3 regions of the Plantactinospora sp. ZYX-F-223 genome follow, and region 3 is predicted to be linked to each of the others. Evidence: riboswitches for the same ligand, from Rfam matches in the RefSeq annotation. Region 3 holds a riboswitch; each other region holds the start of a gene.

Region 1 (10,445 bases), on a different contig from region 3:
GCTACTGGCCCGGGACGCGCTCGACCTGCGCCTCGCCGGCCCGCTGCTGCGCCGGTACGTGCCGACCACCGAGCACTTCGCCCGCAGCGACCACCAGCCGTTCTGGGACATCGGCGTACCGGCGATCCAGATCACCGACACCGCCGACTTCCGCAACCCGTACTACCACCAGCCCACCGACACCCCGAACACCCTCGACTACCACCGGATCGCCGACATCGCCGCCGCCACCGCCGTAAGCCTCGCCGGCCTCGGCATCAGGTGAGCCGACCGGGCGTCGTGTCGCTCGCCCCGAACTGGCCGTCGGGTCGGGTCGGAAGGTCGGCGTGCAGCCGGGCCAGTTCGGTTGCGCTGCCGATCCCGGCACGGAACGACGGATGTACGACGTACTCCCGGATCGCCGAGGCGAGGAAGTCGGGTTGGACGTTCAGCTGCCCGACCGGCAGTTCGTCGCTACGCGGTGGGCGGCCTGGCCACGGATGCCAGCCCCGGCGGTAGAGCGTGATGCGGGGGCTGACCGGTGCCGGTCGCGGTGGCCCGCCGGGCGCCAGGTCGTCCCAGCCGATGGTGGTGTCGCCCCGGGCCCCGTGCACGGAGATCCCGGTCGGGTCCAGCACGAGACCCGCCCGCTGGAGGAACGGCGCGGCCAGCGCGCACCCGACGATGACGGCGAACACGGCTCCGTGGTAGGTCTCGGACGGCCAGTCGTTGAAGCCGAGCCCGTCCCGCGCCGGTCCACCCTCGACCACCACCAGCCCTGCGGCACCCCAGAGAGACACGATCGTCAGGACGCCCTGCAAGCGGGGGAACTCCGCGACGACGAACCGGCGGGCCGCAGTTTCGATTTGGAAGGTGGCGGGACGCCGTCGCAGCGGCGCGACGACCCGGGTGAGGACGACGAGCGGCGCTACCACGGTGAGGACCAGCGCCAGCAGGTGGAGCAGCAGGCCCAGGCCGGAGGGCTTGATCCGATCTGGTCACCGGTTCCAGCCACCAGGTCACCGCGAACCGGCTCAGGAAGGCAAGGATGCCGAGCGCCAGGGCAGCGGCCCGGAGCACGCCGGATGACATGATCGAAGGGTAGCGAGGCTGGTCAATGTCGCAGGACGAGTCGCGGACCCGCTGCCCGACGGCCCGCCCAGGTCAGCGGAGTACGCGACGAGGGGTGGCCAGGGTCACCTTGGCGGCCGCCGAGAGAAGCGGACGACGACCGTTCCCTTGACGTACTACCGGAAGATCGACGGCAGTGGCCGATCGATACGCCAATTACCCCGACACCTGACCGCCGTCCGGACCGGACGGTAGCCCGTGCTCGGCGTGCGGTCCGTGGTCGGCGACCTGGGCGTCGAACCACGCGTGCAGAGCACGCAACAGCTCCGGCTCGGTCGTCCGGTAGTCCAGTCGTGCCCCGGCGGGCAGCTCGGAATACTCGATCCCGATCCGGCCGGCGCCGGCCCGCAACTCCGCCAGCCCCGGCATCTCGGTCCCGTGGATCCGGGCCGGGTCGGTGAAGTCACCCCGGCGGAACCGCTCGGCTTCCGCCCGTAGGTGTTTGCGGACCAGAGCCACCTGCCGCCGCTCCACCGGCTCGTCCGCGGTGACCGTCTGATGGCCGCCGTCGGCGGTGGGGGTGAACCGGTGGGTGGTGCGTTCGAGGTCGAACGGCATGACCTCGCGACCGCGTTCGGCGACCTCCGCCTGTCGCCGGGCGTCGGCGGGAGCGCCCTCGTCACGCCCCCGGTCGACGACGAACAGTACGGCGGCGGCCACCGCGAGGGCAGCCAGCCCGGCGGTGCAGCCCAGCACGACCCGGCGGCGTCCCGGACGGTACGAAGTGGGTCCGTGCTGGTCATCGGCTTGTCAGTGGTCATCGGCAGCCTCCGCGAGTCGTCGCACGGCGGCCAGGATCGCCGGCCGTTCGTCGGGTGGAATCCGGTCGAGCAGCGCGGTGAACCGGGCCTCCCGGGCGGCGGCGAGCCGGTCGGCCGCGCGGCAGCCCTGCGTGCTGAGGGTGAGCCAGACTCCCCGGCCGTCGCCGGCCGCCGGACGGGGGCAGTCAGCCCGGCGGTGCGGCCGGGTTCGACCGGTCGAGGGCCGCCCGCAGCAGCGTGCCGGTCTGCTCGTCGAACGCGACCAGCCGGATCGTCTCGACCGCCGAGGGTGTGGACCGGAGCGTGTCGACCGCTATCCGCGCCGCCTGGTCGGCCGGAAACCCGTAGACCCCGGTGGCGATGGCCGGAAAGGCCACGCTGCGCGCGCCCACCTCGTCGGCGACCGCCAGACAGCGGCGGTAGCAGGAGGCGAGCACCTCGGCCTCGCCGTACCCGCCGCCCTCCCAGACCGGGCCGACGGTGTGGATGACGTGCCGGACCGGCGGGTCGAGGTCGAACGCCGGGGTCGCCACCGCCTCGCCGGGCGCGCAGGGGCCGATCGCCCCGCCCGCCTCGGCCAGTCGGGGCCCGGCCGCCCGGTGGATGGCACCGTCCACGCCACCGCCGCCGAGCAGCGACTCGTTGGCCGCGGTGACGATCGCGTCCACGCGCTCCCGGGTGATGTCGCCCCGGACGACTTCGATGACGGCCATCCGCCGATGATGCCAGCCGGCGCGCGACATGTCCGCCCAACGCGACCGCCCCGTCACCTGGCGGGCAGGTGACGGGGCGGTCGGGGTGGCTCGGGCCTACAGCATGGAGACGTGCACGTGGTCGGTGTGGTCACTCGGACCGCTGTAGGAACTCCAGCCCTCGTCCGGGAACCAGATCTCCTTGTACCAGATCACGTAGAGGATGCCGAGCCGGTCCGCGTTGCGGATCAGGAACGCGGCCAGGTCGTTGCCGTACTTCATCTGGTCGTCGTTGGCGGCCCGGCTGAAGCCGGAATTGCGCAGCGACCAGTCGCAGGCGCGGCCCTTCGGATGCTCGAACGGACCACCGGGCCGGAAGCAGCCGACGAACCTCTTGAAGCCCGCCCGGCGCACCTCGTTGTACATGTGCAGCGTCCGGGCGGTGATGCAGCCGCCGGTGGTCGGGTCGTCCCGGTTGCAGGGCAGCCCCGGGAAGCCGTCCGCCATCCCCGGCCCGGGCCGGGCGACCGGCGAGGTTGCCGCCACCAGACCCTTGTCGGGGCGCGAGTTGCCGCCCACCAGGGCGAGCGCCTTCTTCGCGTCCGACTGCTGCTTCTTGATGATCTTCTCTTGCGCGGCCTGCTTGGCGACCTCCTCGTCGATCGCCTTCTTGGCCGCGCCGACCTCGTCCCGCGCCGCGTTGAGCGCCCGGAGCTTGCTGTTGTTGAACAGGTTCAGCTCGTTGAGCGCCGAAGCCCGCTCCATGAACGAATCGGACGAGTCGGCAGAGCCGTTGCTCAGCAGCATCGCGATGGCGCTGAGCTTGCCGCTGCGGTAGGACTCGGCCGCGATCTCGCTCGCCTCCGGAGTGAGTGCCGCCAGCCGGGCCTCCGCCTGCTTCAACTGGTTGCCGAGCTGCTGCTGCCGCCGCTGGGACTTGGTGCGTTCGGCCTTCGCTTCGGCGAGCCGCTTACCTGCGCTGGCGAGCACGTCCCCGAGCACCGGCGAGTCGGCCTCTTCCTGAGGGGCCGGTTTCGGCGCGGGCGCCGCCGACGCCTCCGACGGAACCACGACCAGAGCTGCGGCGGTGAGCAGTGCCAGGGCAGTCGCCAGCCTTCGGCGTAGGGGTGCCCTCACATGTATCCCTTCCGTCGGCCGCCGACCGGGTTAGCTGACGGGTTCGGGATGGAAGTGGTCCCTACCGCTGTCGCGGATTCACCCCAGGGGTGCGTGGGTCCCCGGCTCGCCGTGTGGCGATTAGGCGGCGATCAGCGCCGGACCACGCGGTATCCGGCGGCTATGAACGGCAGACAGCATACCCGGTTTCACTTCCGGAATGGCAAGACCCGTTCGCGGCTAAAGGCGTTGCGAGACAACGACTATCAGTAATCACCGCGTGTCGGACGCATCGAAGGACGTGCTTTGCCCGCCATTATCGACTAGCTGCTGTCGGCTATTTACCAAGCGCGTTCCCACCCGTCCGACGTGCGGAAACACGTCCAGGTTGGTCGGTGGGTGATTCTCCGGTCACCGCCTGCGCCAGGGCGTTGTGCCGAACAGCACACCGGCCACGGTACCGGCCGAGAGGAGACCCGCTGTCACCGCGCCCCGGTGCTGGGACAGCCAGAGTTGCGGACTCCGCGCCCGGTACGGCGTGTCGAACGCGCCGTGTGCGCCCGGGTCCGCCCCGGTGCCGTCGTCGACCGGGTGCCAGAGGTTGGCCGGTCGGCTCCGGTCGGCTGGCTGCTCCGTCTGCTGGCCGGAGTACCCGGTCCGGGCCAGGTACCGGTCGAGCAGCCCGGGCAGGCACCGGTTGCCGAGGATGGTGCCGACGGTCGAGGCGCCCACCCAGTACTCCCGCCGGCCCGGCCGGTCGGCCGCGTACATGACGGCCCGGGCCGCCAACTCGGGCTGGTAGATCGGTGGTACCGGTCGGGCCCGGTTGCGCAGCCGGGACAGCACCCAGTCGAACTGCGGGGTGTTCAGCGCCGGCAGGTGCACCATGGTGAGCCGGACCGGGCTCCGGTCGTGCAGCAGTTCACAGCGCAGCGACTCGGTGAACCCGACGATGGCGTGCTTCGCGCCGCAGTACGCGGACTGCAGCGGGATCGACCGGTAGGCCAGTGCCGACCCGACCTGCACGATCGTGCCGGTCCCGCGCGGCAACATCCGGTCGAGCGCGGCCCGGGTGCCGTGGACGTACCCGAGATAGCAGACCTCGGTCACCCGCCGGAACTCCTCCGGCCCGATCTCCGTGAAGGGCGCGAACACCGAGGCCATGGCGTTGTTGACCCACAGGTCGATCGGCCCGAGTTCGCTGGTCGCCCGGTCCGCCGCCGCCTCGATCTGGCGGTGGTCCGCCACGTCGGTCTCGATCGGCAGCGCCACACCCCCGGCCGCGCGGACGTCCTCGGCCGCGCCCCGCAAGCCGCTCCCGCCCCGGGCCAGCAGGGCGAGCCGCATCCCCCGGCGGGCCAGCAGCCGGGCCGTCGCCCGGCCGACCCCGGCACTCGCTCCGGTGATCACCGCTACCCGCGCCGCAGGTCGCCCGCGCATCCCGCTCCCCCGTCCCGAACCTCCCCGGATCGCCGGGCGCCGGCTACCCGGCCGAAGCTCCGGCAAACTCCGCCGATCGGGCAGGGCGGCACGGAACGCGGAAGGCGCCGGAGACCGGAGCAACCGGGGCAGGCCACCCGTCCGGGTGAGGATGAACACCGGCCGCGCGGGTAACCGCGTCCGCGATGGTGCGGCGGGTGGAGGAACGAGTGCGCGGACGCGCGGTACCGGCGACGACCGTCGGTGCCGCGCTGGCCGCCCAGGTGGTGCCGGCAGTGACGGTGCTGCCCGGGGTACGGCTGCGGTTCTTCCCCCGGCTGAGCGGGCGCGGCTCCCCCGGGCACGTCGCGCTCACCTTCGACGACGGCCCCGACCCGGCCTCCACCCCGCTCTTCGTCGAGACCCTGGCCGCGCACCGGACCCGCGCAACGTTCTTCCTGCTCGGGTCGATGCTGGCCCGGGCACCGGAGCTCGGCCTGGACCTCGCCGCCGCCGGGCACGAGGTGGCGGTGCACGGCTGGGCGCACCAGAACCTGCTGCTCCGCGGCCCGCACGCGACCTACCGCGACCTGGCCCGGACCCGCGAGCTGATCGGTGCGGTGACCGGCCGGGTACCCCGGTTCTTCCGCCCGCCGTACGGGGTGTTCAGCGCCGCCGCCCTGATGGCCGCGCGCCGGCTGGACCTGACCCCGGTGCTCTGGACCTGCTGGGGGCGGGACTGGACCCGGTCGGCGACCCGCTCCTCGGTACTCGACACGCTGCGCGGCGGGCTGGCCGGTGGCGGCACGGTGCTGCTGCACGACTCCGACTGCACCTCCGCGCCGGGTGCGTGGCGGGCCAGCCTCGCCGCGCTGCCGTACCTGCTGGAGGAGTGCCTCCGCCGGGGCTGGCGGGTCGGCCCGCTCGGCGAACACGGCTGATCCGCCGCCCGCGATCGCCTCCGGGACAGGGCGGCCCCGACCGGCGCGCCGAGTGCGACGCGCCCCGGGAGCGTGCTCAGCCCACCCGGTCGGTCACCTCACCGGGCACCGCCTCGGCGCGGCTGCCCGGTAGGGCCGGTACGGCCGGTACGGCGGTGCTGGCCGCCCGCCGCGCGCCGGCGAGCGGGTGCCGGGCCCGGGTCACCACGCCGGCGTGCGCCCGCCGCGCCGCCTGGAGCGCGGTGAAGAGCCCGTACGCCCCGCGACCCACCAGCCGGTGCTTGAGCCCAGCCGCGCCGCCCGGCGGCTGGTAGCCGGCCGGTGGCAGGTGGGCCCGGTACCGGGTGACGATCTCGGCGAAGAACTCGCGGCGGCGGCTCGGCGGCACCCGCCGGGGATGGCCGAGCACCTGCAACAGGTGCCAGATCATCCGCTGGAAGATCCGGTGTCGCAGCTCGGCAGGCACCGCCGGGTCGGCGTCCAGGCCGGCCAGGACACGGTCCCAGTGCGCGAAGACCTCGAAGTGCCGCTCGCTGACCGTAGCGGTGATCGCCCCCTCCGGGCGCTGCCGATAGGCGTAACAGCACCGGTCCAGCAGGGTGATCCGCCGCGCGGCGAGCATCAGCGGGAAGCTGAACGAGACGTCCTCGTACCAGCCGGGGCCGAAGGTGAGACCCAGGTCGAGGAGGAACCGGCGCCGGATCACCTTGTTGCAGGTGATGTGCAGCACCGACAGCAGGGCCGGTCGCTCCCCCAGCGTGAACGTCTCCGGCACCGGACTCCCGGCGCCGACCTGGGAGAGCGACAGGTGCCGGGTCCCGCCGTTCGGGTAGTACCGGGTGTACGCGGTGACCAGCAGGTCGGGCCGGGTCCGGGTCAGCCGCTCGGCGACGGCACTGAGGCTTCCCTCGGGCAGCCAGTCGTCGCCGTCGACGAACCAGACGTACTCGCCGGTGGCCCGGGACAGGCCGGCGTTGCGGGCCGCCCCGAGCCCCTGGTTGCGGCCGAGGGTGACCACCACCAGCCGGGAGTCGCGTTCGGCGTACCGGGCCAGGATCGCCGCGCTGCCGTCGCTGGAACCGTCGTCCACCGCCACCAGCTCAAGGTCGCGGAAGGACGTGTCGAGAATGGAGTCCAGGCAGTCGGCCAGGTACTCCCGCACCTGGTAGACCGGGACTATCACGCTGAGCAGGGTCACCGTGGCAACCTCCGGTGGAGGACGGAGACCGAATAGTAGCGCCGAGTAATCGACCGCCACGCGCTCAGTAACTATCGAGTGACCAAATTGTGATTTGTCGCTTCGATCAACACCTGTCCGGATCGGCCGGTGGACCGGACCGGCGGCCCCGGCCGGTCACCCGCACGGCCCCGCTCAGAGCCCCGCCACCCAGTTCCACAGGTCGACGACCCACTCGGTCTGGCGCAGGTACGCCACCCCGACCCCGGCCAGGAAGAGCCCGGTGACCAGGTGCGCGCCCCGGGCACTGCGGCGTACCCGGCCGAGCTGGCGCTCCCAGACCACCCGGCCGACCAGCCGGGCCAGCGCGAAGAGGCCGACCGCGACGAAGAGGGTCAGCACGAAGGTGACCACCGGACTGGTCAGGTCGCCCCGGGCCGAGATCGCCCAGATCCCCCAGCAGACGAAGGCGAAGAGGCCACCCAGCATGCTCCAGTGCCGTCCGATGCGCAGCTGCCGCCAGTGGTAACCCGGCGGGAGCTGCTGCCGCTCCTGCTCCGCCACCGGCCACCCGGTGCCGGTCGGCTCGTGCGGCGCCTCGGGCTCGGTACGCGGCCGCGGCACCCCGACCTGCGCCACACCCCGCCGGAAGCCCTCGGGCCCCGGCGGCATCCCCGGTCCCTCCGCACCGGGCGGCATCTCGACGGTCCGCTCGGCCCAGGGCTGCGTCTGGTCTGCCATCTGTCCTGTCCTCCCCATCGGCTCGGGCCCGGAACCCGTCCCAGTTCCGAGGGTAGCCAGCCGGTACACAGCGCGCCGAGCCAGCATCGACCGGTGCCGCCGCCTTCGGCCGGCACCCCATACCGCCCGCCCGGCGAGCTTCCGATCCCGCGACCGGCATGGCACCGGCCGGTAGGGTCAGCACGTGACCGATCCGCGCGAGGTCCTCGGCCGGCTCGAACCTGCCGCTGAGGACGCCGACGAGCGGAGCGAGGAGGGGACATGACCGAGCGGAGCGAGGGCATCAGCCAGCCCAGGCTCGCAGGTCATGACGCCGACGAGCGGAGCGAGGAGGGGGCATGACCGATCCGGAACGTCGGCGGCGGAGGCTGCGCCACGACCCGTCGAGCGGTGGCGGCGGCCAGCCCGGGGAGGGCCGTCGCGGCGGAGACCCGGGCATCGGGCCGGGAGCCGGGGACGACCGGGACGCGGAACGCGGCCTGCGCGGGCTGATCGGCTCGGGCGCCTCCCAGGTGAGTGTCGGGGCGGCGATGCGGGCCCGGGACGCGGCCCGGCCGACCGAGGCCGACCTCGCCGAGGCGGCCGAACGGCTGGTGCTGGTCCGGCGCAACTGGGTGCCCCGGGACGAGCTGCCGCGCGGCGGCCGCTGAGCGCCCGCCGCCGGCCAGCGGGGCGGGCGGCTCGGCCCCGCTACGACGCCGGCAGCGCCGGCAGCGCGCCGGAGCGCTCGTACTCGGCGACCTGCCCGATCCGCCGCGCGTGCCGCTCGTTGCCGGAGAACGGCGTGGTGAGGAACGCCTCCACGATTGCGGTCGCCTCGTCCAGGGTGTGCTGGCGAGCACCGATCGCGACCACGTTCGCGTCGTTGTGCTCCCGGGCGAGCTGGGCGGTCTCGACATTCCAGGCGAGAGCCGCGCGTACCCCGGCCACCTTGTTGGCGGCGATCTGCTCGCCGTTGCCCGAACCGCCGATCACCACGCCCAGGCTGCCCGGGTCGGCCACCACCCGGGCGCCACTGTGCAGGCAGAACACCGGGTAGTCGTCGTCCGGGTCGAAGAGGAACGGCCCGACGTCCACCAGTTCGTAGCCCTGCTTGGCCAGATGGTTGGCCAGGTGCACCTTCAGTTCGTAGCCGGCGTGGTCGGATCCCAAGTAGACGCGCATACCGCGCAGTCTGTCAGCCCGCCACGGCCACCCGCCGGCAGGCACGGCGAGAGCCGGACAGATCACAGCGTGATCCGGCCGGAGCAGAGGCCACCCGGGCGCCCGACACAGCCTCCAGGCGCCCGCCGCACGGCCCGAAGCCCTACGCCGTCAGCCCGGCCGCCGTCAGCCCGCCCGCCGTCAGCCGTGTGGCGCCTCCGCCGCGTCCCGGCCGAGTTCGGCCAGGACCAGCCCGGCCCGGGCCTTCGGGGTGAACCAGGTGCTCTTCCTGGGCATCTTCTGCCGGGCCAGGTTGACCGCGACGAAGTCCTGCACGGTCACCGGAGCGATCAGGACCGCCAGCTCCGCCCGGCCCGCGTCGACCTCGCCGACCAGCCAGCGCGCCGGATAGTCCCCACCGACGTACGTGATCCGCTTGTCGCCGGGGTCGAGTCCGAGCGCGTCCCGCAGCAGCACCCGCTCGACGAGTGCGTGGTCCAGATTCTCCACTCCGCCACCGGAGCCGGCGGGAAGCGTGACGGCATAGGTCGTGCCGGCCGCGTAGAGCTGGATCGTGCCGCCGGAGTCCGGCACCGCCGCCGGACCGGGCACCGGCTCGACCTGGGCGCCGGCCGCGCGCAGCCGGTCGAGCAGTTCGTCCGGGGTACTGGTCAGCTCGCTGACCAGCCGGTTGTACGGCTGGATCGCCACCGAGGCGGGTGTGGTGATCACCGCGAGGAACCGGGGCAGCTCACCGATCTGCGCGGCCAGGCTGCGGTGGTTGCCGTCCGCGACGACCAGCTCACCGGCGCCGGCCAGCGCCAGCAGCTCGTCCTGGCCGGGCCCCGGCCCGAGCAGCCAGATGGCGTGGGTACGCCCCGCCTGGTCGGTGTCGGTCGCGGCCGGCGGACCGGCCGCCTCGGTGGCCTCGGCCAGCGCCCGGTGCAGTGCCTCGCCGGCGTTCCGTCCCGGACCGTCCTCGCCGCCGGTCTCGCCGCCGCCGGCCCGGTTGCCGGTCTGGAGCAGCAGCACCGGCGAGAGGAGATGGCCGGTCGCCTCGGCCAGCGCCACCCGCTCGCGCACCTTGGCGATGAAGACGTCCTCGTTCCGGATCACCAGCCCGGGCTCGTCCGCGCTGGTGGAGATCTGGTCGGTGTCGACCATGGCAAATATCCCGTAACCGGGCTCGTCGCCGGGCGCGGTGATCCGGTAGAGCACCACGACCTGCTCGGCCGGGGTGTAGCTGCCGTCGGCCCGGGCCTGGGCCAACCGGGCGATCGCGTCGGGCAGCGCATCGGTGAAGGACCGCCCGAGGCTCTCCGGCGCCCGGTGCGGCATCTCGATC
Region 2 (10,445 bases), on a different contig from region 3:
CCTCCAGCGCCACGGCGGTGCCCCGCTCGCCGGTACCGAGCGTGATAGTGCGGCCCCGGATCCGGTCGTCCGCCACCACCGGCCAGGCCGTGCGGGAGCCGAACGGGGTGATGGTGCCCCGCTCGTAGCCGGTCGCCGCCTTGGCCTCGTCGGCGTCCGGCAGGGCGAGCCGGTTGACCCCGAGCAGGGTACGCAGCTTCGGCCAGGAGATCACCCGGTCGCCGGGTACCAGGACGAAGACGAAGTCCTGCGCGCCCCGGCGTACCACGATGGTCTTCACCACGTCCGGGACCTCGACGCCGATCGCCTCGGCGGCCTCGGCGACGCTGCGGACCGGCCCGTGCCGGATCACCCGGTGCGGGATACCGGCCGAGGTGAGGGCGGTGATCGCGGACATGGCGTCACCGTACCCGCCGGCCGGGCGGCGCCGTGGCAGGTCCGGCGGACCGGGCGGGGGTAGCCGGACCAACACCGACCCGGTCCCGTCGGGCCGTCCGGGCGTCGGCCGCCCCGAGCGGGAGATGGAGTACGCCAAGATCGTCCGCCGGGCCATGGCGCGGAGCGCGAGGTGTCCGAGGCAGGGCGAGGCCCTGGCCGGATCGTGCGAGAGCTCGCGCGTCGTGGCGCACAGCAGAGCCGCGTGCTCGATCGGGTGTACCGTCCAAGGTGGTGGGCGGTGGAATAGCGGCCGGCGCCCCGCCACCCAGACCGCTACCTGGGAGCCTGCGATGACCGAGACGTTCGGTGCCCGACTCCGCGCCCACCGCGAGCGCGCCGGAAAGACCCGATCTGTCCTCGGCGGACTCGTCGGCCGGTCGGCCGACTGGGTGAAAGCCCTGGAGAACGGCCGGCTACTCACCCCCAGGCTCCCGATGTTGATGCGCCTCGCCGAGGTGCTCGACATCAGCGACCTGGCCGAGCTGACCGGCGAGCAGGCCATGCCCGTCGCCTCCGTGACCCGGGCCGGTCACCCCGCCGTGGAGCGGGTCGCTGCCGCGATGCAGCGCAGCAATTTGCCCGCCGGAGACCCGACCTCAGCAGACCTGCTGCGCGGCCGGGTTGACCAGGCGTGGACGCTCTGGCACCGGTCGACCACCGAGCGGTCGGCGGTCGCCGCCGTGCTGCCCGATCTGCTCGACGAGGCACGGGTGTCGGTGCGACGACTCGATGGGACCGCCCGGCGGGCCGCGCTGGTCGAGTTGGCTCGCGTCTACCACCTGGCGCAGCTCTACGTCGCGAACCAGCCGTACCCGGAACTGGTGTGGCTTGCCGCCGACCGGGCGATGCAGGCCGCCCAGGATGCCGACGACCCGGCCGCCATTGCCGTCGCCGCCTGGTACTACGCGCACGTCTACCGTTCGTCGGCCCAGGTCGACGCCGCCGAGCAGGTGCTGACCGATGCCGCCGTGCTGCTCGACCCGGCCACCGGCACCGAGGTGGCAGCCCGGTGGGGCCAGCTTCAGCTCGGGCTCGCGCTGGGGCACGCTAAGATCGGCCGGGCCGGCCAGGCATGGCGGGCATGGGACCTGGCCGATGAGACCGCCGGCCGGCTTGGCGCCGGATACGTGCACCCCTGGCTGATGTTCGGGACGACCGCTGTCGACGCATACGGCGTCACGGTGGAGGTCGATTTGGTGCGTCCGGGGGAGGCGGTCCGCCGCGCCGACCAGGTGCACTATTCGGCCCTGCCGTCCCGGACCCGCCGGGCGACGCACTTGGTCGATGCTGCCCGGGCCCACCTGCTCCGCCGCGAGGAGGTCGCCACCGTGCACCTGCTCGGCCGGGCGTTGCGGGAGAGCGTCGACACCGTGCGGCACCGACCGGATGCTCGGGTCGCCGTGATCGAGCTATCCGGGCGCCAGGGCACCATCGGCGAGGATGCCCGTGAACTTGCCCTAGCCATCGGCATCGGCGGGTAGGTGTACCACTGGGACACTCTGTCCCCGTCGCTCGCTGTGATCTCTCCTACCGTCTCCGTGCATGGGCGCGCGGACGGTGCTGTCGAGTACCGGTTGCATCCGTGTGCCCCGGCTGGCCCGGGGCTCCGTCCCCCGGAGTTCCGGGCCAGCCCACCGGATGAGGTTCGGAGTGGCGCACCGTGACTGTGCTCAGGGCGCCGTGGCACGCAGGAGGGTCCGCACGGTGAACCAGCAAACCCAGCAGCAGACCGAACAGACCGACGAGCAGGTGGTGGCCGAGCATCTCGCCGGGCATCGGTGTGCGGAGTGCGCACCCCGGGGCGGTTGTATGCGGATGCTTCGGGTCATCCGCCGCCGCCAGGCGCGTGTCGACCTCGCCGCCGCCCTCACCGCCCGGACCGGGGTGAGGGGATGGTGATCCGGCTGGTCCGACGCTGGCTGACCGTGGAGTGGCCGGTACCGATCGAGTGTGCCTTCGCCCGTCTCGTGCTGGGCACGCACGCGCTGCGGGGGTGCGGGCGGTGCGGGCCGGACGGCTGCCCGCTCTGGTCGTGGGCGATCGAGATCCACCGGCGGGAGCATGCGGTCCGGGTGCTGCTGGGCGGGACGCTGCCGGCGGCGGTAACGGCTGGCGACGTACGCGCGGCGCTGGAGCGGGTCCGGTGAGCATGGTGCCGGAGAGCGCCCCCGGCCTGGCCGTCGACTGGGCGTGGGCGACGATCACCACGCACGCGGAGGGGCGGCATTGCGGCGGCTGCCGGGGCACCTGGTGTCCGACCGCCGAGTGGGCGCTCTGGGCCGTCGTCACCGACCGGATCGTGCCCGTGGACCGGCGGCAGCTCGTCACGGTGGTGGCCCGGCAGGTGATGATCGCGCACTGGCCGCGTACGGTCGACGGCTGCCGGCCGTGCGGGCTGCCGGACTGCGGACGAATTCAGCTCGCCGGCACCTGGTTGGAGGTTGTCGGGGATGAGGCGGTGCCGGACTCGGTGAAGATCCTGCGGTCGACGCCGACCGACGCCGAGCTGCGCCGCATCACCGGTATGGACGAGCGGACGGTGGTGCACCGGATCGAGAAGGCCGGCGCGAAGCGGACGGCGTGCAACGAGACGGTCGCGAAGCTGTCGCCGATGGAGGGGACGACAACCGATCCGGCCAGGGTGACGTGTCAGCTATGCCGGTGAGCGTCCGGCCGAGAGCGTGTGCACCGATGCGCTTCGTCCGTGCGGCACAGGAGGTGGAGCAGGCGCCGGTGCTGCGCCGATCGGGGCGTGCGATCCCGAACGGGTAGGTGGAACCGGGTTCGGAGCTACCGGCGGACCGAGCAACAATTGCGCACCTACGAGCCGTACCGAAGGGAACAGCCAGCATGTCGAGCGATGTCAGCAGCGCAGAGCCGGAGACCCGTGGCGAGGCCGGATCCGCCGGCCCGGAGCTGATCAGTCGGGAGGTCCGGCTGGCCGCCCGGCCGCACGGCGCACCCGGCCCGGAGAATTTCGAACTCGCCAGCACCACCGTGCCGGCGCCCGGACCGGGCCAGATCCTGGTGCGGAACACCTGGATGTCGGTCGACCCGTACATGCGGGGGCGGATGGACAACCGGAAGTCGTACATGCCGCCGTTCCGGGTCGGTGCCGTCCTGGACGGCGGCGCGATCGGCGAGGTCGTCGCCTCCGAGGCCCCGGCGGTACCGGTCGGGGCGACCGTGTCGCACGTGCTCGGCTGGCGCGAGTACGCCGTACTCGACGCCGCCGCCGCCACCGTGGTCGACACCTCGGTCGCGCCCGCCGAGGCGTACCTCGGAGTGCTCGGCCTGCCCGGGCTGACCGCGTACGTCGCGCTCACCGACACCGCTCCGGTCCGTCCGGGGGACGTGGTCTTCGTCTCCGCCGCCGCAGGTGCGGTGGGCTCGGTTGCCGGACAGTTCGCCCGCAAGCTCGGCGCGGCCCGGGTGATCGGCTCGGCCGGCGGCCCGGAGAAGGCGAGGCGGCTGGTCGAAGAGTTCGGCTACGACGCGGCGATCGACTACCGGGCCGGTTCGATCGGTGCGCAGTTGGCGGCGGCGGCGCCCGACGGGATCGACGTCTACCTGGACAACGTCGGTACCGACCACCTGGCGGCCGCCCTGGCCGCGCTGCACGTCGGTGGCCGGGTCGCGCTGGTCGGCGCGATCAGCGTCTACAACGCGACCGCGCCGGTGCCCGGCCCGACCAACCTGGTGCTGGCGCTGACCAAGCGGCTCAGCCTGCGGGGCATGCTGGTGACCGACCACCTGGACCGGTTCGCCGAGTACCTTCCGCTGGCGGCGGGCTGGCTGGCCGACGGCACGCTGCGGACCGCGACCACGGTCCGGGACGGGATCGAGGCGGCTCCGGGCGCCTTCCTGGAGATGCTCGGGGGCGGCAACGTCGGCAAGATGCTGGTCCGGCTCGCCGACCAGACGCGTTAGCGACCGACCACGCCGCGTCCCAATGCGGGGTCCGGGAGGCGGCGCGGTGCTGGCTGGACCGGATGTCCTCGACCCGTCCCCACTGGGGTCCACGATGGTCGGTGCGGGCGGGACGGTGAGGTAACCGGACGGACATGTCCGAACCGGTTGCTCGACCCCTCCGGCCTGCCCGGGCCGGTCCTGCCGGCGCCGGTCCGGAAACAAATCGGCAATCTCCTCTATTCCGTTGCGGAAACACACCCCTTACAGACTCGGCGTCCCACGGATCTTCCTAGGGGGACGGCATGAGCGAGAGCGGTGGGCGATTCAGGCAGCTCGGGCTCCGTGGCCGTGCCGACGAGCGCGGCGAGGAGACGGCATGAACCAGCAGGACCAGTCCACGGTCAGCCGGCGGGGCTTTCTCCGCGCGGTCGGCGTCAGCGGCGGGGCGGGCGCGATGCTCGCCACGATGGGCGCGCTCGGGCTCGCCCCGACCGCCGCCTCGGCGGTACCGCCGTTCCGGGCACCGACCCGCGCCGACTTCAGCCTGACCGGCCGGTCCGGTGCCCGGGTGGTGGTGCTCGGCGGCGGCGTCGCCGGCCTCGCCGTCGCGTACGAGCTGGGCAAGGCGGGGTACGACTGCACGGTGCTGGAGGCGCGCTCCCGGGCCGGTGGCCGGAACCTGACCGTCCGGGGCGGCACCGTGGAGACCGACCTGGACGGGCACACCCAGCGGGCCAGGTTCTCCGACGGGGTCTACTTCAACGCCGGCCCCGGCCGGATCGCGCAGTGGATGGTCACCATGGACTACTGCCGCGAGCTGGGCGTACCGGTGGAGGTGTTCACCAACGCGAACGCGGACGCCTGGATCTACAACTCCTCGGCCGGGATGACCGCGCCGGTCCGCTACCGCACCGCCAAGGCGGACGTCTACGGGTACGTCTCCGAGCTGCTGGCCAAGGCGACCGACCAGGGAGCGCTGGACGACCGGCTGACCGGCGACGACAAGCAGCGGCTGCTCTCGTTCCTACAGAGCTACGGCGCGATCGGCGGGCGCACCAGCGGGTGGGCGTACACCGGCACCAGCCGGCGGGGGTACGCCAGCTATCCCGGCGCGGGCAACGACGCGGGGGTACCGCTGGATGCCCCGCCGCCGCTGTCCGACGTCTTCGCCAGCAACGTCGGCCGGTACTTCTCCTTTGAGCTGGGTTACGACCAGGCGATGCTGATGTTCCAGCCGGTCGGCGGGATGGACCAGATTCCCCGGGCGCTGGCGAAGGCGGTCGGCACGCACCGGATCCAGCTCGGCGCCGAGGTGACCGGGGTGACCGACCGGGGCGGCAAGGTCGAGGTGACCTACCGGCGGGGTGGCCGGGAGCGCCTGGTCCGGGCCGACTTCTGCGTGGCGACGCTGCCGCCGCACCTGATGGCCCGGGTGCCGCACAACCTCGGCGCCGACGTGACGGCGGCGCTCGGCAGCTTCCCGACCACCGCCTCCGGCAAGATCGGTCTGGAGTACCGGAGCCGCTGGTGGGAGCTTGACCAGCGGATCTACGGCGGCATCACGGAGACCGACCTCGACCTGTCGCACATCTGGTACCCGTCGCACGGCTTCCACGGCCGGCGGGGCCTGATCGTCGGCTACTACAACACCGGGGCGAACGCGCGGGCGTACAGCGCGCTGACCCCGATGCAGCGGCAGGAGCGGGCGGTCATGCAGGGCGTGAAGATCCACGGCGAGAAGTACCGCTCCGAGCTGGTGACGGCGTACTCGCACGCCTGGGACCGGACCCGCTACCTGGAGGGCGCCTGGACCTCGCCGCCACACGGCACCGCCGGCTACGACCTGCTGCTCCGGCCCGCCGGCCGGGTCTACTTCGCCGGGGACTGGCTGAGCCACGAGGTGGCCTGGCAGCACGGCGCGTTCGTCTCGGCCCGCTCGGTGGTCACCGCGCTGCACCAGCGGGTGATGGCCGGCTGACCCGTCGGCGGGCCACCACCTGCGTGACCGCCGGCCGATAAGAGCAGCGGCACCACCACCCGGCGACCGGGCGGCGGATCAGAGCAGCGGGGCGACGTCCCGGGTGATCGGTACGGCCAGCACGGTCGGGCTCTCCGTGCCGAGCGCGGACCGGAACGCCGCCCGGAACTCGTCCACCGACTCCACCTGGTGGGCGGTGCAGCCGTAGCCACGGGCGATGCCGGGGATGTCCAGACCGGGGAGTTCCAGTCCGGGTACCCCCGGCGCGTCCTCCAGTTCGGCGAAGGCCTTCAGCACGCCGTACTCCTGGTTGACCGGTACCACGAAGACGACCGGCAGCCGGTGCTGCGCGGCGGTCCAGAGCGCCTGCGGCGAGTACTGGAACGAGCCGTCCCCGATCACCGCCACCACCGGCCGGTGCTGCCGGGTGTCGCGCTGGGCGAGCGCGATGCCGACCGCCGCCGGCAGCCCGAAGCCCAGGCCGCCGCTGGCCATCTTGAAGTATGAGCCTGGTCGGGTGATGGTGAGTTGCCGGTGCAGCACGCTGAGGTTGGAGGGGGATTCGGGGACCACGATCCCGTCCGCCGGCCACTCTGCGGCGAGCGCGCCGAAGAGCGCCTCCGGGCTCAGCGGGGTGCCGGCGGCCCCGTCCGGCGCGCCGGCCCGGGGCGGTGGCATCGGCCGGTCGCTCGGCGGCAGCCGCTCGGCCAGCCCGGCGCAGGCCAGCGTGACGTCGCCGACCAGGCTGTCGCCGACCGGTGCCCGGGCCGCCTCGGCCGGGTCGTCGGTGACGTGCAGCAGCCGGGTGCCATCCGGCAGATAACCCCGCCGGCCGGGGACGTACGGGTAGTAACGGAACACCGGGGCACCGACCACCAGTACGGTGTCGTGGCCGACAAGTTTCTCGGCCAGCGGCCCGATCGCCGGCGGCAGCAGTCCCTGGAACTGGGGATGATCCTGGGGGAAGCCGACCCGGTCCGCGAACGGCGGCTGCCAGACCGGTGCCCGGCTCCGCTCGGCGAGGGCGACCGCCTCGGCCCAGCCGCCGCTGCGGTCGACCGCGGATCCGATCACCAGCATGGGGTTCCGGCTCGCCGCCAGGATCTCGGCGAACCGATCCAGTTCCGCCGGATCGGGCGCGACCCGGGTGCTCACCCGGCGTACCTGCGCGGTGCCGTTGGCTGGCTCGTCCCAGTCGTCCAGCGGCAGGGAGAGGTACACCGGCCCGGCCGGCGGCTGTACGGCGGTGGCGAGCGCCCGCATGAACGCCTCGGGAATGTCCTGCGCACGCAGCGGCTCGTGACTCCATTTGACGTACGGCTCTGGCAGTTGGGTCGGGCGCACGTTCGTCAGCATCGGCTCGGACAAATTCATCGTCCGGGTCTGCTGGCCGGCGGTAACGATCATGGGTGTCTTGTTGTGCCAGGCGGTGACGAGGCTGCCCATTCCGTTTCCGGTGCCGGGTGCGGTGTGCAGGTTGACGTGCACCGGCCGGCCGGTGACCTGGGCGTAGCCGTCCGCCATCGCGACCGCGGAGGCCTCCTGGAGGGCCAGAACGTAGGCGAAGTCGGCCGGAAAGTTCTTCAGGAATGGCTCCTCGGTGGAGCCGGGGTTGCCGAAGAGGGTGGTGAGGCCGAGGGAACGGAGCAGGTCGTAGGTCGCTTCGTGCACCGTTGTCATCGGAAGGAGCCTCCTGGAGTCCTCGTCCCATGCTCGGACCACCGCGTCAAGCCGGTCATTTCCGTCATACCGTACGCGTACATGATCATGCCGGTTTATCTGTGCGACCGTCCATCGCCCCGGGCCCGGTCGCCGGTCGTCCCGATCGCGCTCTCAAACGCTGTTTTCGCTGTTCAGTGGGGTTGGCAACGGCGGAAGGCGGCCAGTAATCTCGGCGGATCTGGTCCGGCCCCTTGGTCGCCATCTGGGTGACACCGGAGCAGACCCGCCGAGTCGTTCTGTAACGAACCGGGGACCCACAGTTATCTGGGGTGAATCCGCGAGCCGCTGGCCCGTGGTAGGGCGGCCTTCCCGCCCGAATCCGTCAGCTAACCCGGTAGGCGGTGTCGGAAGGAGTAGCTGTTCGTGCCGCACCACCCGGGCCCCGGCCCGTCCCCCCAGATCCCTCGCTGCGTCGCGGCTCCGCTCCCGGTCGCCGCGACCGTCCCAACCCGGACCGGCCGACCCCAGGCCGGCACCTGAACCTGGCCCGATAGCGGTCTGTGACGCGGAAGTCGTCGACGCGCGGGCGCTGCCGGGTCCGCCGGCCAACTGGTCGCGGTCCCGGTGAGGCCGCCGGCCGGTCGCGACGGATCGTGGTGGCGCTGATTCCGCCGGTACGCCGATAGCGGCGCTCCCACCGGCCGGCGCAACCGGCGGTCCGTCCGTACCGTCGGCCCGTTCCGCCGAATGCGTCGGCGGGCCTCTCCCGGACGATTTCGTCCCGTGCGATTCCGTGCGATTTCGCGTCACATTCCGGCAGCGACTGAAACGCCGCGTCATTCCTTGCCCCCCGGTAGCGGTGACGCGCATTTCCCCTGGAGGATAACGTTGAAGCACGCAATTAACGGGCGGTTCCGGACCGCCATGTCGGGCCGGCGCAACCGGCTCGCGCTCGCCTCGGCCGCGGTGCTCGCCGCTGCCGCGTCCACCGGGGTCGTCCTGACCTCGACCGGCTCGGCCGAGGCCCCGGAGACCTCGGCCGTCGCCGTCGCCGAACTCGGCATCCCGGCGGCGGGGCAGGCCGGAGCGGCTGTCACCACCGCCCCGGAGACCACCGCGCCGGAGACGACCGCCCCGGCGACCCCGGCGCAGCCGGCGACCACCGCGCCGGCCACCAAGGCGGCGAAGGCGGCCCCGGCCAGCACCCCGAGCAAGCCACCGGCGCCGCCGGAGTCGAAGCTGCTGGACTACCAGTTCCAGGCCCAGATCAACGGCTGGTACTGCGGCCCGGCCGCCACCCGGATCGCGCTGACCGTCCGGGACAAGCAGCCGAGCCAGGACGCCGTCGCCGCCGACCTCGGCACCACGATGAGCGGCACCAACTCGGCCGAGGACACCACCCGGGTGCTCAACAAGATCACCGGGACCGACTTCTACCGCACCACCGCCATCCCCGGCGGTGCGGCCACCCCGGCGCAGATGGACCGGCTCCAGGCGGACGTCGTGCACGCCGTCACCAGCGGGTACGCCGTGGTCGTCAACATCGCCGGCTCGGCAACCGACCTCGACGGCGGCTGGCACAGCTACCCCGGCGGGCACTACCTGACCGTGGTCGGCTACCGCGACGACGGCCGTACGGTGAAGATCGCCGACCCGGCCATCCCGGGCGAGGACAGCAACTACTGGATGACCACCATCGACCTGGCGAACTGGGCGGCCACCCGGGGCTACTCGTCCTGACCCGCCCCGCCCGCCGGTAGCACCGACGAGACGCCGGCCCGACGAGACGCCGGCCCGACGAGACGCCGGCCCGACGAGACGCCGGCCCGACCCACCCACCCGGACGACCCGTGCCGACCGGGGGTGTGGAGCGGGCCGGCGTCGTCGTGTCGTCGGCCGTGCGTGCCCGTGCTCAGGCGGGAATCACTGGCCCTGCCACACCGCCTGGGCGCCCGTGTCGCCGGTGCGGAACACGTAGTACAGGGTGATCCCGGCTGCCGCCAGGGACAGCACCCCGAGCACCAGGGTCAGCACCGGCGACCCCTTGGCAGCAGCGGCGGCCGGGCCGTCCCCGCCGCTCCCCTCGGTCCCGGCGGTCACCGGTGCGGCGGTGGCCCGTGGCTTGACCAGGAAGACCAGCGCGAGGGTCAGCACCCCGAGCGCGATCGTCGCGTACAGGGTGTTGGTGCCGAGGTCCTGGTGCTCCGCCAGCCGCGGCACGTACTCCGGGCTGACCCGGTTACGGGACTCCAGCCGGGCGAGGAACCGGTCACCGGAGAGCTTGGCCATCAGCGCGGCCAGCGGGGTGGCGACCGCGAGCAGTCCCAGCACCCAGCGCAGGTGCGGTCGGACGAACGGAACGAACGCGTACCCGACCGCGGCCAACGCGAGCAGTGGCACGAACACCACCGCGGCATGGACCAGGAAGGGGTGGGCGGGAATGCCCATGAACTCC
Region 3 (10,445 bases):
CCTGATGGACCTGCACGACCTCAACCAGAACACCCGGGACGGCGTGCACGTCGCCTCGCTGGCCGGGGCCTGGATCGCCCTGGTGGCCGGGTTCGGTGGGATGCGTGACCATACCTCGACGCTTTCCTTCACACCCCGGCTGCCGAGCCGGATCGACCGGTTGGAGTTCTCGCTCCGCTACCGGGGCGTGCACCTGCGGGTCGACGTCCGGCCGCGCGAGGCGACGTACGCGCTGCGCGACGGCGAGCCGGACGACGCCCTGGAGTTGCTGCACCACGGCGAGAAGGTCCGGATCACCTGCCTGGAGTCGGTGACCCGGCCGATCCCGCCGGCCCGCCCGGTGGGCCCGCAACCCGCCCAACCGGCCGGTCGGGCGCCCGCCCGCCGTGCTCCCGAAGGCGAGCCGACCTGACCGCCGGCCGGGAAACCCCGAGATCTTGACGACTTCTCGCCGCCCCGGCGGTCCCAACCGCAAGACGTCGTCAAGATCTGATCGGCACCCCGACGGGACCTAGACCAGCGACAGGTGTACGTGGTTGGTGTGGTCGCTGGACGGGTCGCCGTGCGCACCGCTGTACGACTTCCAACCGGTCGTCGGCAACCAGATCTGCCGGTACCAGATCACGTACAGCACACCGATCCGGTCGGCGTTGCGGACGAAGAACGCGGCGAGGTTGTTGCCGTAGGTCCGGTTGGCGCCCGTCGCGGCACCCCGGAAGCCGCCCGCCTCGGCGGAGAAGTCGCAGGCCCGCCCCTTCGGGTGCTCGTAGGGGCCGCCGGAGCGGTAGCACCCGGTGAACCGGGTGAAGCCGGCCCGGCGCGCCTCGTTGAAGGCGTGCAGGGTGCGCGGGGTGACGCAGCCGGTGGTGGTCGGGTCGGGCCGGCTGCACGACTGCGGCGGCCAGGAGCCGTCGGCAGCGCGTGGCGCGGGCCGGGCCACCGGTGAGCGGGCGTTGACGAAGCCTCCGGTGGAAGCGCCGCCGACCTGAGCCAGCGTCCGCTCGGCGGCCTGCTTCTGCCGCAGCATGATGGCGAGCTGCCGGCGCTCCTCGATCACCTCGGCGTCCAGTGCCTTTTTCGCCAGGGTGGCCCGCTCCCGGGCCTGACCCAGCGCGCGCAGCGCGTCGTTGTCCCGCAGGGCCACCACCTCCAGCCCGCGGGCGCGCTCCAGGAGTTCCTCCGCCGAGCCGCTGTGCAGCAGCACCAGCACCGGGCCGATCCGGCCGGTCTGGTACGCCGTCCGGGCCACCTGCTCCACCCGAGGGCGCAGCTCGGCGATCCGTCCCTCCACCCGGCGTAGCTCGGCGGCGATCTTCGCCTGCCGAGCCTGGGCGTTGGCCAGCGCGTTCTTGGCCTGTAGGTAACCTCGGCCGGTCGATTCGAGCACGTCGCGCAGGAGCGGCGTGTCGCCTTCGTCGCCGAGAACGGCGGGGCTGTTCGCCTCCGCCGCGCCGGGCCGGAGTGCTGCTCCGGCGAGTGCGCCGAACGTGGCGAGCAGGGCCAGGGCCAGCGGTAACCGCCGACGTGTGGATCCCGTCATGCATGTCCCTCCGTCGCCCGCCTACCGAGTTAGCTGACGGGTTCGGGACGGAACAAGTCCCTACCGCGGTTGCGGACTCACCCCACCTACCTGGGTCCCCGGCTCACCCGTTGGTGATTCGGCGGCGGTCACGCCGGCGCGGAGGGGTGCGCCACCGGGCGAAACCGGGGTCAGCCTACCGGATCAACCGGGCCGACTTGGTGGATTCCGGGGTGATCCGGCGTGGAAAATTCACCCGGCCACCGATCGGGGGCCGGCGCCGCCGCAGCCGTCCATCTGGTACCGCAACCCGTATGGGTCCGGGGGGCGCCACGCGCGTGACACATCGACCGGGGGTGATTGCCGCCACACGCGGCACAATCAGGAATGTCCATGTCGGCCCGACGCTTGCAGTGATAAAGCTTGATATCAAGCTATAAGACGTCAAGCGATCATGGAGGAGCCGACATGACCACCGACCTGGTATTTGCCGAGACGTTCATCTTTCTGGAGCCCGGCACGGACCCGGCCGTCGACCGGGTGGTCGTCGACAACGCGGGCAGTCACACCCTGCTGGTCTGGGCACCGGACGGCTCTGCGGCGGCGCGGGTCGCGGCCGAGTTGGCGGCGACGGGCGTCCGCCTCATCGAGCTGTACCGCGGCTTCGACCTGGCGTCGGCCGCGCAGGTGATCGAAGCCGTCGACGGGCGGGCTCCGGTAGGCGTGGCCGGTGCCTTCGGTGCCGGGACGGCGCCCCGCGGATCGCTCAAGCGCTCGGTGACCATCTACGAACATCCGCTGGCGAACGCGGCCACCGACCGTGTCGTGCGGGAGCACGCCACCGGCGGCTGGACGGCGGTGATCGGCGCACCGGACGCAGACCTTCCCCAGGTCGCGGCGGAACTGGTCGACGGCGGGGCTGAACTCGTCGAGATCTGCGGCGGCACTCCGCTGACCACGGCGGCCCGGGTCCGGGAAGCGGTGGGGGACCGGGTTCCGGTGAGGCTGGTCAGCTGGCCGTTTGAATCCATCGAGGGGGCGGCCGCATTCAAGGCCGCGTTCGACGCGCGGATGGCCGAGCGCGGCTGAACGCTCGACCGGCTATCGGTCAGCCCTCCTCGTACCGAAGCAGGAGCTGCTTCAGCGTGGCGGCGACGGCGTCTCGTTGCCGCCCGCTGAGCGGCTGCAGAAACGTCTCGTCCACGTCGAGTACGGCTCGAACCGCCTGCTCGGCCAGCCGTTCGCCCCGGCGGGTCAGGCGGACGAGTACGCCGCGCCGGTCGGCCGGGTCAGCGGTCCGCACGATCAACCTGCCCCGTTCCAAGCGGTCCAGCCGGGTCGTCATCGCACCGGACGTGATGAGCGCGGCCCGGGTCAGCTGCCGTGGGTTGGTGCCCTCGGGATCGCCGAGCCGACGTAGCGTGTTGATCACATCGAAGTCGCCGTAGGTCAAGCCGAGCGGACGAAGCGCCGCGACGATCGCACGATGGACCTGGTCGGCACAGAGCAGCAAACGACCGACCACTTCGAGCGGGCTGACATCCAGCTGCGGGTCACGTTCGGCCCATTGCGCAACCATCCGGTCCACCGCATCAGCAGCCTCCACCGGGCGAGTTTACTTGACACCAAGCCAGTTGGCTCAGGCACCACCAGGCGCGACCGGCGTGCGGGCCCGTCGAGTCGCCGGGTGGGCGGCCGTTGCGGTCCTAGCGGTCGCGCGGATCCTCCGAGTACCGCTCACCGCTGGACGGCATGCCCACCGCGTCACGCGGCGGCGTCCGGCGCGGATCGTCGAGCGACCTCGCCTTGGCCGCCTCGTCCGCCCATTCGCTCCGGTCGGGATTCTGCTGTCCCGCCTCGTCGGTGCGGGCCGAGCCGGACTTCGCCTTGCCGGGTTTCTGGCGGGCCATAACGTCCCTCACGTTCGTCTGCCGGTCGGCGCGTCTGCCGTCCCGGTGCCTGGTCGGACTTTCCGGCCTTCCCCGACTGCGCACCGGCAAACCCGGGTGCCAGGCGGCCGGCGGCGCGTGGTTGAGCCCGGCGCCGCCGGGTAAGGCCGACAGGACGGCGGTCAGCGCCACACCCGCGACTCTCCGCCGGGAAAAGGCATGGGAGGCAGTCGAATGGACACCCGGAGCACCGAGACCACGATTCCGGCCGGAGATGTACGACTGACCGGCGACCTGGTCGTCCCCGCCGACGCACGCGGGATCGTCCTGTTCGCACACGGCAGCGGCAGTTCCCGGCACAGCCCGCGCAACCGGATGGTGGCCGAGGCGCTGAACCGCCGCGCCCTGGCCACCGTGCTGGTCGACCTGCTGACCCGGGACGAGGAGGCGCTCGACGACCGGACCGGGGAGTTGCGCTTCGACATCGGCCTGCTCACCGGCCGGCTCGTCGGCATCGTCGACTGGCTGGCGACCGGCGAACCGGCCGGGCGGCTCCCGATCGGACTCTTCGGGGCCAGCACCGGCGCCGCCGCCGCGCTCTCGGCCGCCGCGCAGCGCCCCGACCGGGTGTACGCGGTCGTCTCCCGGGGCGGCCGCCCAGACCTGGCCGGCGCCGACCTGCCTCGGGTACGCGCCGAGACGCTGTTGCTGGTCGGCGGGCTGGACGACGAGGTGCTGCGGCTCAACAACCAGGCACTCGCCGACCTCCACGCCGGGGCGGAGCTGCGGGTGGTGCCCGGCGCCACCCACCTGTTCGAGGAGCCCGGCGCCCTGGACCAGGTGGCCCGGGAGGCGGCGGAGTGGTTCGTCAGCCACCTGCCCGACTGACCGTCCCGCCCAGCCAGCCGTCGACCCGGCTGCGCCAGGCGGCCGTGACAGGCGTGCGCGGGTTTTCCATCAGGTTCGCGCGCGGAGGGGACCGCCGCCTTCAGGCGACGGGGGAATCCGCGCTACCTCCCCTCAAGAATTGCTGTGTGGACAGTGATAGGATATCGATGTGCATGTGGGTTGTGAGCTGCGAAAACAACGTCGATGATTCGGGACCGTTGCCCGCGACCGGCCGCACGGTCGGAATCGACATGGGTGTGACTTCGTTCCTGACCACATCCGACGGCCTTCACATCGACAACCCACGACATTCGGCCGCCTCCGCCGGCCGCCTCCGCCGGCCGGCTCGTCGACGCCCAGCGCGCCCTGGCCCGGTGCGAGCGCGGGTCGCACCGGCGCCGGAAGGCCCGTGCCCGGATCGCCGCCCTGCATCGCAAGGTGCGTCGGCGGCGGCTCGACCACGCGCACAAGATCGCGTTGTGGCTCGTCCGTCATTACGATGTGATCGCCCACGAGGCGTTGCCGATCAGGAACATGACTCGGTCGGCGAAGGGCACGATCGACAAGCCGGGCCGCAACGTCGCCCAGAAGGCGGGATTGAACCGTTCGATCCTGGACGCGGGTTGGGGGTGTTCCTCAACGTACTGCACGCCAAGGCTGAAAGCGCCGGACGTGTCACCGTAGGGGTCGATCCTCGCGACACCTCCCGCACCTGCCCCGCATGCCGGCACCGCACGCGGGACAACCGCGTCACCCAGGCCGAATTCGTCTGCGTAGCGTGCGGTTTCGCCGACCACGCCGACGTGGTCGGCGCGACGAACGTACACAGGGCCGGGCTGGTCCTGCTGACCGCGTGAGCGGCCAGAGAAGCTGACGCCCTCAGGCGTCAGAGGAGTCACACTCGAAGGATGACGGCGTTGTCCCGCGACCTGAGCACGACGGACCTCGGCTACCTCACCGGTGGCGCCTGGGGTGCCGTCCGGACCGCACTGGTGATGCTGCACGGCCGGGGAAGTGTGACGGCCGCCCGACCCGGCGGGCTCAGCCGGACCGGCAGCATGCCGGCGTACGCGGAACCGCTGGAACGGGCCCTGTTCGGTGCGCTGTACGGCTCGACGTCACCCCGTGAGGTGGCCAACCAGCGGCGGGTCCGGCAGGCCCTGGCCGAGCAGCGGGAGGGCCTGATCGGGCTGGGACTGCTCCGCCCGGCCTGGCGCCGGTTCCTGTTGCCGGCCATGCTGGTGCTCGTGCTGCCGATGGTGGTCGCCCGGCTGGTCGCGGTCGACCTGCTCGGCGTCGGAGTCGGCCTGCTGGTGGTGCTGGCGTTCGTCGGGATGGCCGGCTGGTTCCTGCCCCGCCGCACCCTCTCCGGCGGACGTACGCTGCGCGACGCCCGGCGCCGGCATCCCCTTCCGGTCGGCCCGGACGGCGTTTCGGCCGGACTCGAACCGGGGCTGGCGATGGCGCTGTACGGCACCGCAGGGCTGCTGCCGGCGGTGCGCCGGTTCGTCCGGGACGGCGGACTGCTCGACGGCGGCACCTGGTCCCGCTACCTCGGCGACTCCCCGCTGGACAGCTCCTCGATGCCGGCGGGCGGGGCCACCGGGCACGTCTGAGCCCCGGCCGGTCAGCCCAGCCGGGGTGCGGGCTGGCCGGGCAGGTCGGAGCGGGTCATGGTGGGCCGTTGGGCCGGCTCGGTGGGCAGCACCGGGAAGCCGTCGGTGCGGTAGCACAGCTCGTCGGAGGTGACGATGCCGACCTCGTGGTCCGGCAGGTCGGCCAGCCAGCGCAGCCCGGCCTGACCCATCGCCACCCCGGCCGTCGCGTACGCGTCGGTGCGGCCGAGGTCGGTGCCGACCACGGTGACCGAGGTCAGTTCGGTGGCCGGGGCACCCCGGTACGGGTCGATCACGTGGAAACCGCGCTCGTACGTGCCGGAGGTGGCGATCGCGAAGTCGTTGCCGCCGAGCACCCAGCAGATCTTGTCCTGCTGCCACGGGTGCCGGATGCCGATCCGCCACGGCTCGCCGGGTCGCGGCCCGCCCCGGGCCCGGATGTCCCCACCCGCGTTGATCCAGTGCGAGCGGCAGCCGGCCGCCAGCAGCCGGTCCGAGGCCACCTGCACCGACCAGCCCTTGACGTAGCCGGACGGGTCGAACCGGCCGGTCGCGTACGCGTCGAAGTAGCCGTCGGTCTCCCGCCACAGGTCGGCGCAGGCCTCGACCACCAGCCGCAGGTCGGCGGAACAGTCCTGGATAGACAGTTCGCCCCGGTCGAACCGGTTGACCTCGCTCTGCTCCTTGTAGGTGCTGAACCGCTCGTCCACCTCGCGGAACCAGTCGAACGTCTGCTCGGCCAGCGCCTCCAGACGCCGGGCCGGCAGCGGGTCGGTGAGCTGCACACTGATCGGCGTACCCATGATCTGCTCGACCCGGCGCAGCCCGGCGGTACCCATCGGACTCAGGCCTTCGCCTTGTCGAGCGCGGACTGGAGCGACGCCTTGTACGCCGCACTGGTCAGGCTCGCCCCGGAGACCGTGTTCACCTTGCTGGCGCTGGTGGCGGCGAGCGCCTGCTGGCGCAGCTTCGGGATCGCGTTCTCGTTGATCCCGGCGCTGGTCGGGTCCTCGTCCGGATAGGTCGCGTCGGCGTCGGTGACCTTGCCGCCGGCGACCGTGATGGTCACCTTGATGGCGCCGTAGTCGTAGTTGGCGGTCGCACCGACGAAGGTGCCGTCCTTCAGCCCGCCCGCCGGGGCCTTGGCCGGGGGCTTCTTGGCCGGCGGCGCGGTGGTCTTCTTCCCGGCCGGAGCCTTGCCGGAGGGCGTCGGGCTCGCGGCCGCGTCGCCGGTCTCCTCCTCCAGCGCCACCTGGGTGCCGGGGTCGTCGGTCGAGGTGCCGAGCTTGGCACCGATCAGCAGGCTGGCGCCGATGGCGGTACCGAGGACGGCGAAGGCGGCGCGACGCACGGGATGTACCTCCGTAGGGGGTGGTGTGCGGGGATCAGAATTCGAACGGGTCGAGGTGGATCTGCCGGCGCGGCACCCGGAGCTTGCGCATCGTCCGCATCGAGACGTCGACCAGCCCGGGCGGCCCGCAGAGGTAGACGTCCCGGCGGCGTACGTCCGGCACCAGCTCGCGCATGCCCTTGGCGGTGAACAGGTGCCGGGGCGCCGGGTCCTCGCGGGAACCGATGACGTACCAGACCTGGGCGTTGCGGGACCGGGCCAGGAAGTCCAGCTCGTCGCGGAAGAGCAGCTCCTCCTCGCTGCGGGAGCGGTAGATCACCACCGTCTGCTCGGGCAGGTCCTCCAGCAGCGCCCGGATCGGCGCGATGCCGCTGCCGCCGGCGATGAGCAGGGCCCGGGGCCGGATCGCGCGGTCGGCGGTGAAGACCCCGGACGGCCCCTCGGCGAAGATCCGGGTACCCGGCTCCAGGTATTGCAGGGACTCGGTGTGGTCACCGACCACCTTGACGGTCAGCCGCAGCCACTGCTCGTTCGGCGCGGCCGAGAGCGAGAACGGGTGCGCCTGCCACCAGCAGCCCTTGGTCAGGAACCGCCACCGGAAGTACTGCCCGGCTCGGGCGTCCAGCTCGTCGAGGCGGTTGCCGGAGATGTAGATCGAGACCATCTCGAACGCCTCCGGCACCACGTCCTCGACCCGCAGCCGGTGCCGCAGGTTGAACGCGATCGGGGAGATGATCCGTCCCCAGAGGACACAGGCGATGACGAAGACGTAGAGCCCGGCCCAGAAGTACTGCCCGAAGCCGGGCTTGGACAGCTCCTGGCCGGTGGCGAACTGGTGGCCGTAGCTGAACAGCAGCACCAGGTAGGTGCTCAGGTGCAGGTAGTACCAGAGTTCGTAGTTCATCATCCGGCGGATCGCCCGGATGGCGAGCAGCGCGATGCCGACCAGGATGCCGGTGGCCACCGTCGCGCTGATCATGTCCTCGTACGTGCTCAGCAGCGTCCAGGTGCCCTCGACGATCGGGGTGTTGGTGAGCTTGCTGTAGCCGACCGCGATCAGTCCGGCGTGCGCCAGGATGGCGAGCAGCAGGAAGGCGCCCAGCTCCCGGTGCCAGATCAGCAGCGAGTGCGCGCCGATCCAGCGTTCCAGCCAGCGCACCCGGCTCATCAGCAGCACCTGGGCGAGCAGCAGGAAACCGCCGACCATGCCGGTGAGCCGGCCACCCGCGATCAGGATGTCGGCGGTGGTCCGGATCGACCCGGCCGGAGTGTTCAGCCACCACAGCTCGACGCTGGTGGCCAGCGCCGACCAGAAGACGATGTGGAAGAAGAGCCGGCCACTGCGGTCGTACGGCTCGACCTCGGCGGTCTCCCGGTGCCGGGCCGCCTCCGCCGCCCCGCTGATCGGGTTGGGCCGGTGCGCGGGTGCCTCCTCGGCGTACGACCAGGGCTCGCGGCCACGTGACGGATTCGACCAGCCACCCTCCGCACGCGCCGGCTCGGCCGGGGCGTAGCGCTCGAACTCGTCGTACGGTTCGCGCTCCCGCCCCCGGGGTGGCCGGTCGTAGGGGTCCTCGGACGGCACCCGGGGCAGCAGGCCGGTCACCCATTCGGTGAGCGGCTCGGCCGTTTCGACATCCCGACGACGAGTCACGAAGAATATGTACCGGTTGGCAGTGGCGGAAACCAGTCCGGACGGCCCGCTTAGTTCAGTCTTAAGAATCGCTTGGTTGGGGGCTAAGGAAGCGACCGTGCGGTGGCCCGGACGCTCCCCGCCCCGGACCACCGCACCCCCCGTTGGTCGGCTTCCGTCGACCCACCGCCCCGGGTGGCCGACCGCACCCGCTCACCCCTGCCGGCCCGCCCCCTCACGGGCCGCGAGGGGGCGGCTCACCCGCGGCGCCGCCGTCAGCGGGCCGGACCGACGCACAGGATGAAGTCCTGGAGCGTGCCGATCGTGCCGTCCTGGTAGAGGTACTGCGTGTAGTCGGTGGACTCACAGGCGGACTCGCTGGTGGTGCCGTCCTTGCGCAGCAGCACCTTGAGCGCGCCCTTGCTGCCGCAACTCGCCTCCTCGACCTCGTCGGTCGCCTCGTCGATGGTGAGGCAGTCGCCCTTCTTGAACTGGTCGAGGTTGCCCTCGATCGACTCCTCCTCCGGGGTCGGCGAGGCCTTGCCCCTCGGCGGCGTCGTCTTCGTGCGCGGCTTCGGGCTCGGGGTCTGCTCGCCGGCGGCGACGTTCGACGGGTCGGTGCCGTCGTCGCCGGCCCAGAGGTACGCCGCGGTGCTGCCGCCGCAGCAGAGCAGCACGACGCCGAGAACGATGCCGACGACCAGCGGCGCCTTGCTCTTCTTCGCCGGGACCGGCGTACCGAACTGCGGTGCCGGCCCGGCCGGCGAGGAGGGTGCCGACGGGTCCGCGCCCGACGACGGGTAACCGGACGCCTGCGGGTACGGCTCCGGCGACTGTGAGTACGCACCGGACGACGAGGGCGGCGGGTAGGAGCCCGAGGAGGACTGCGGGTACGAGCCGGAGGAGGGCGGGTACGAGCCCGACGAGGACTGCGGGTAGCCGCCCGAGGAGGACTGCGGGTAGCCGGAGCCGCCGCCCGCCGGACCGCCGTATCCGCCGGACTGGCCGGAGTATCGCGGGTCGCGGGACGGCTCACCCGGGCCGTAGCCCGGGGGTGGATATGTGGACATGGTTGCCTCTCGAAGAAGACTGCGTGGTCGCGGCCGGCCGAGACCGGTTGGCCGGGGCACCGGAGGTGCCCCTAGGACCAGCGGCGGGGACGGCCCGACCGTCACGGGCCGGACCGGCGCCGGGTGGCCGCGGTACACATCGGATGGTCGGGTGCCCGGCGCTCGATCCGGTGTCAGGGACACTTCCCCGGCACCCGAGTCCCCCCGAACGCCGACCCCCGTGACCGGCCCGCCCCCCACGGGCCTCTAGCAGCTTGGGGATGCCCGCCACACAACTGCCACACGATTGCCACACGCCACGCGGGCACAGCCCTGGTACACCGCCACATCCAGGGCAGACACCGTAGTACGGTTTCATGTCCGTGATTTGCCGGCGGTTCTCAGGAGACGGCGAGTGAAGTTCGGGGTGCTCGGGCCGCTGCGAGTCTGCACGGACTCCGGCGCCGAGGTGGTGCTGCGCAGCCGGCACCAGCGCACCG

What was found. A riboswitch is a leader RNA that binds a small molecule or an ion and turns the genes downstream of it on or off. The one in region 3 is predicted to bind cyclic di-AMP.
Region 1: another riboswitch for cyclic di-AMP. It lies ahead of AAH979_RS21965 (hypothetical protein); the one in region 3 lies ahead of AAH979_RS06915 (hypothetical protein).
Region 2: another riboswitch for cyclic di-AMP. It lies ahead of AAH979_RS14285 (C39 family peptidase); the one in region 3 lies ahead of AAH979_RS06915 (hypothetical protein).

What each region holds. Positions count from the first base shown of each region.
Region 1 covers NZ_JBDJAV010000021.1:108,999-119,443, forward strand. The annotation lists gene AAH979_RS21945 (M20/M25/M40 family metallo-hydrolase) at 1-265, shown strand, start outside; gene AAH979_RS21950 (hypothetical protein) at 258-914, opposite strand; gene AAH979_RS21955 (hypothetical protein) at 1,267-1,806, opposite strand; gene AAH979_RS21960 (O-acetyl-ADP-ribose deacetylase) at 2,057-2,584, opposite strand; gene AAH979_RS21965 (hypothetical protein) at 2,681-3,700, opposite strand; cyclic di-AMP (ydaO/yuaA leader) riboswitch at 3,704-3,837, opposite strand; gene AAH979_RS21970 (SDR family oxidoreductase) at 4,091-5,119, opposite strand; gene AAH979_RS21975 (polysaccharide deacetylase family protein) at 5,329-6,039, shown strand; gene AAH979_RS21980 (glycosyltransferase) at 6,116-7,237, opposite strand; gene AAH979_RS21985 (hypothetical protein) at 7,412-7,957, opposite strand; gene AAH979_RS21990 (hypothetical protein) at 8,296-8,607, shown strand; gene AAH979_RS21995 (ribose-5-phosphate isomerase) at 8,648-9,121, opposite strand; gene AAH979_RS22000 (DUF1015 family protein) at 9,302-10,445, opposite strand, start outside.
Region 2 covers NZ_JBDJAV010000012.1:40,977-51,421, forward strand. The annotation lists gene AAH979_RS14245 (YbaK/EbsC family protein) at 1-397, opposite strand, end outside; gene AAH979_RS14250 (helix-turn-helix transcriptional regulator) at 729-1,919, shown strand; gene AAH979_RS14255 (hypothetical protein) at 2,143-2,337, shown strand; gene AAH979_RS14260 (hypothetical protein) at 2,331-2,585, shown strand; gene AAH979_RS14265 (hypothetical protein) at 2,582-3,103, shown strand; gene AAH979_RS14270 (NADP-dependent oxidoreductase) at 3,289-4,368, shown strand; gene AAH979_RS14275 (FAD-dependent oxidoreductase) at 4,727-6,328, shown strand; gene mdlC (benzoylformate decarboxylase) at 6,407-8,008, opposite strand; cyclic di-AMP (ydaO/yuaA leader) riboswitch at 8,265-8,406, shown strand; gene AAH979_RS14285 (C39 family peptidase) at 8,879-9,730, shown strand; gene AAH979_RS14290 (hypothetical protein) at 9,914-10,445, opposite strand, start outside.
Region 3 covers NZ_JBDJAV010000005.1:110,781-121,225, forward strand. The annotation lists gene AAH979_RS06910 (glycoside hydrolase family 65 protein) at 1-412, shown strand, start outside; gene AAH979_RS06915 (hypothetical protein) at 512-1,540, opposite strand; cyclic di-AMP (ydaO/yuaA leader) riboswitch at 1,543-1,674, opposite strand; gene AAH979_RS06920 (DUF6506 family protein) at 1,988-2,608, shown strand; gene AAH979_RS06925 (MarR family transcriptional regulator) at 2,628-3,125, opposite strand; gene AAH979_RS06930 (hypothetical protein) at 3,226-3,600, opposite strand; gene AAH979_RS06935 (hydrolase) at 3,643-4,296, shown strand; gene AAH979_RS06940 (hypothetical protein) at 4,791-5,195, opposite strand; gene AAH979_RS06945 (TIGR04222 domain-containing membrane protein) at 5,205-5,912, shown strand; gene AAH979_RS06950 (FAD:protein FMN transferase) at 5,924-6,715, opposite strand; gene AAH979_RS06955 (FMN-binding protein) at 6,757-7,263, opposite strand; gene AAH979_RS06960 (ferredoxin reductase family protein) at 7,298-8,917, opposite strand; gene AAH979_RS06965 (hypothetical protein) at 9,172-9,966, opposite strand; gene AAH979_RS06970 (BTAD domain-containing putative transcriptional regulator) at 10,361-10,445, shown strand, end outside.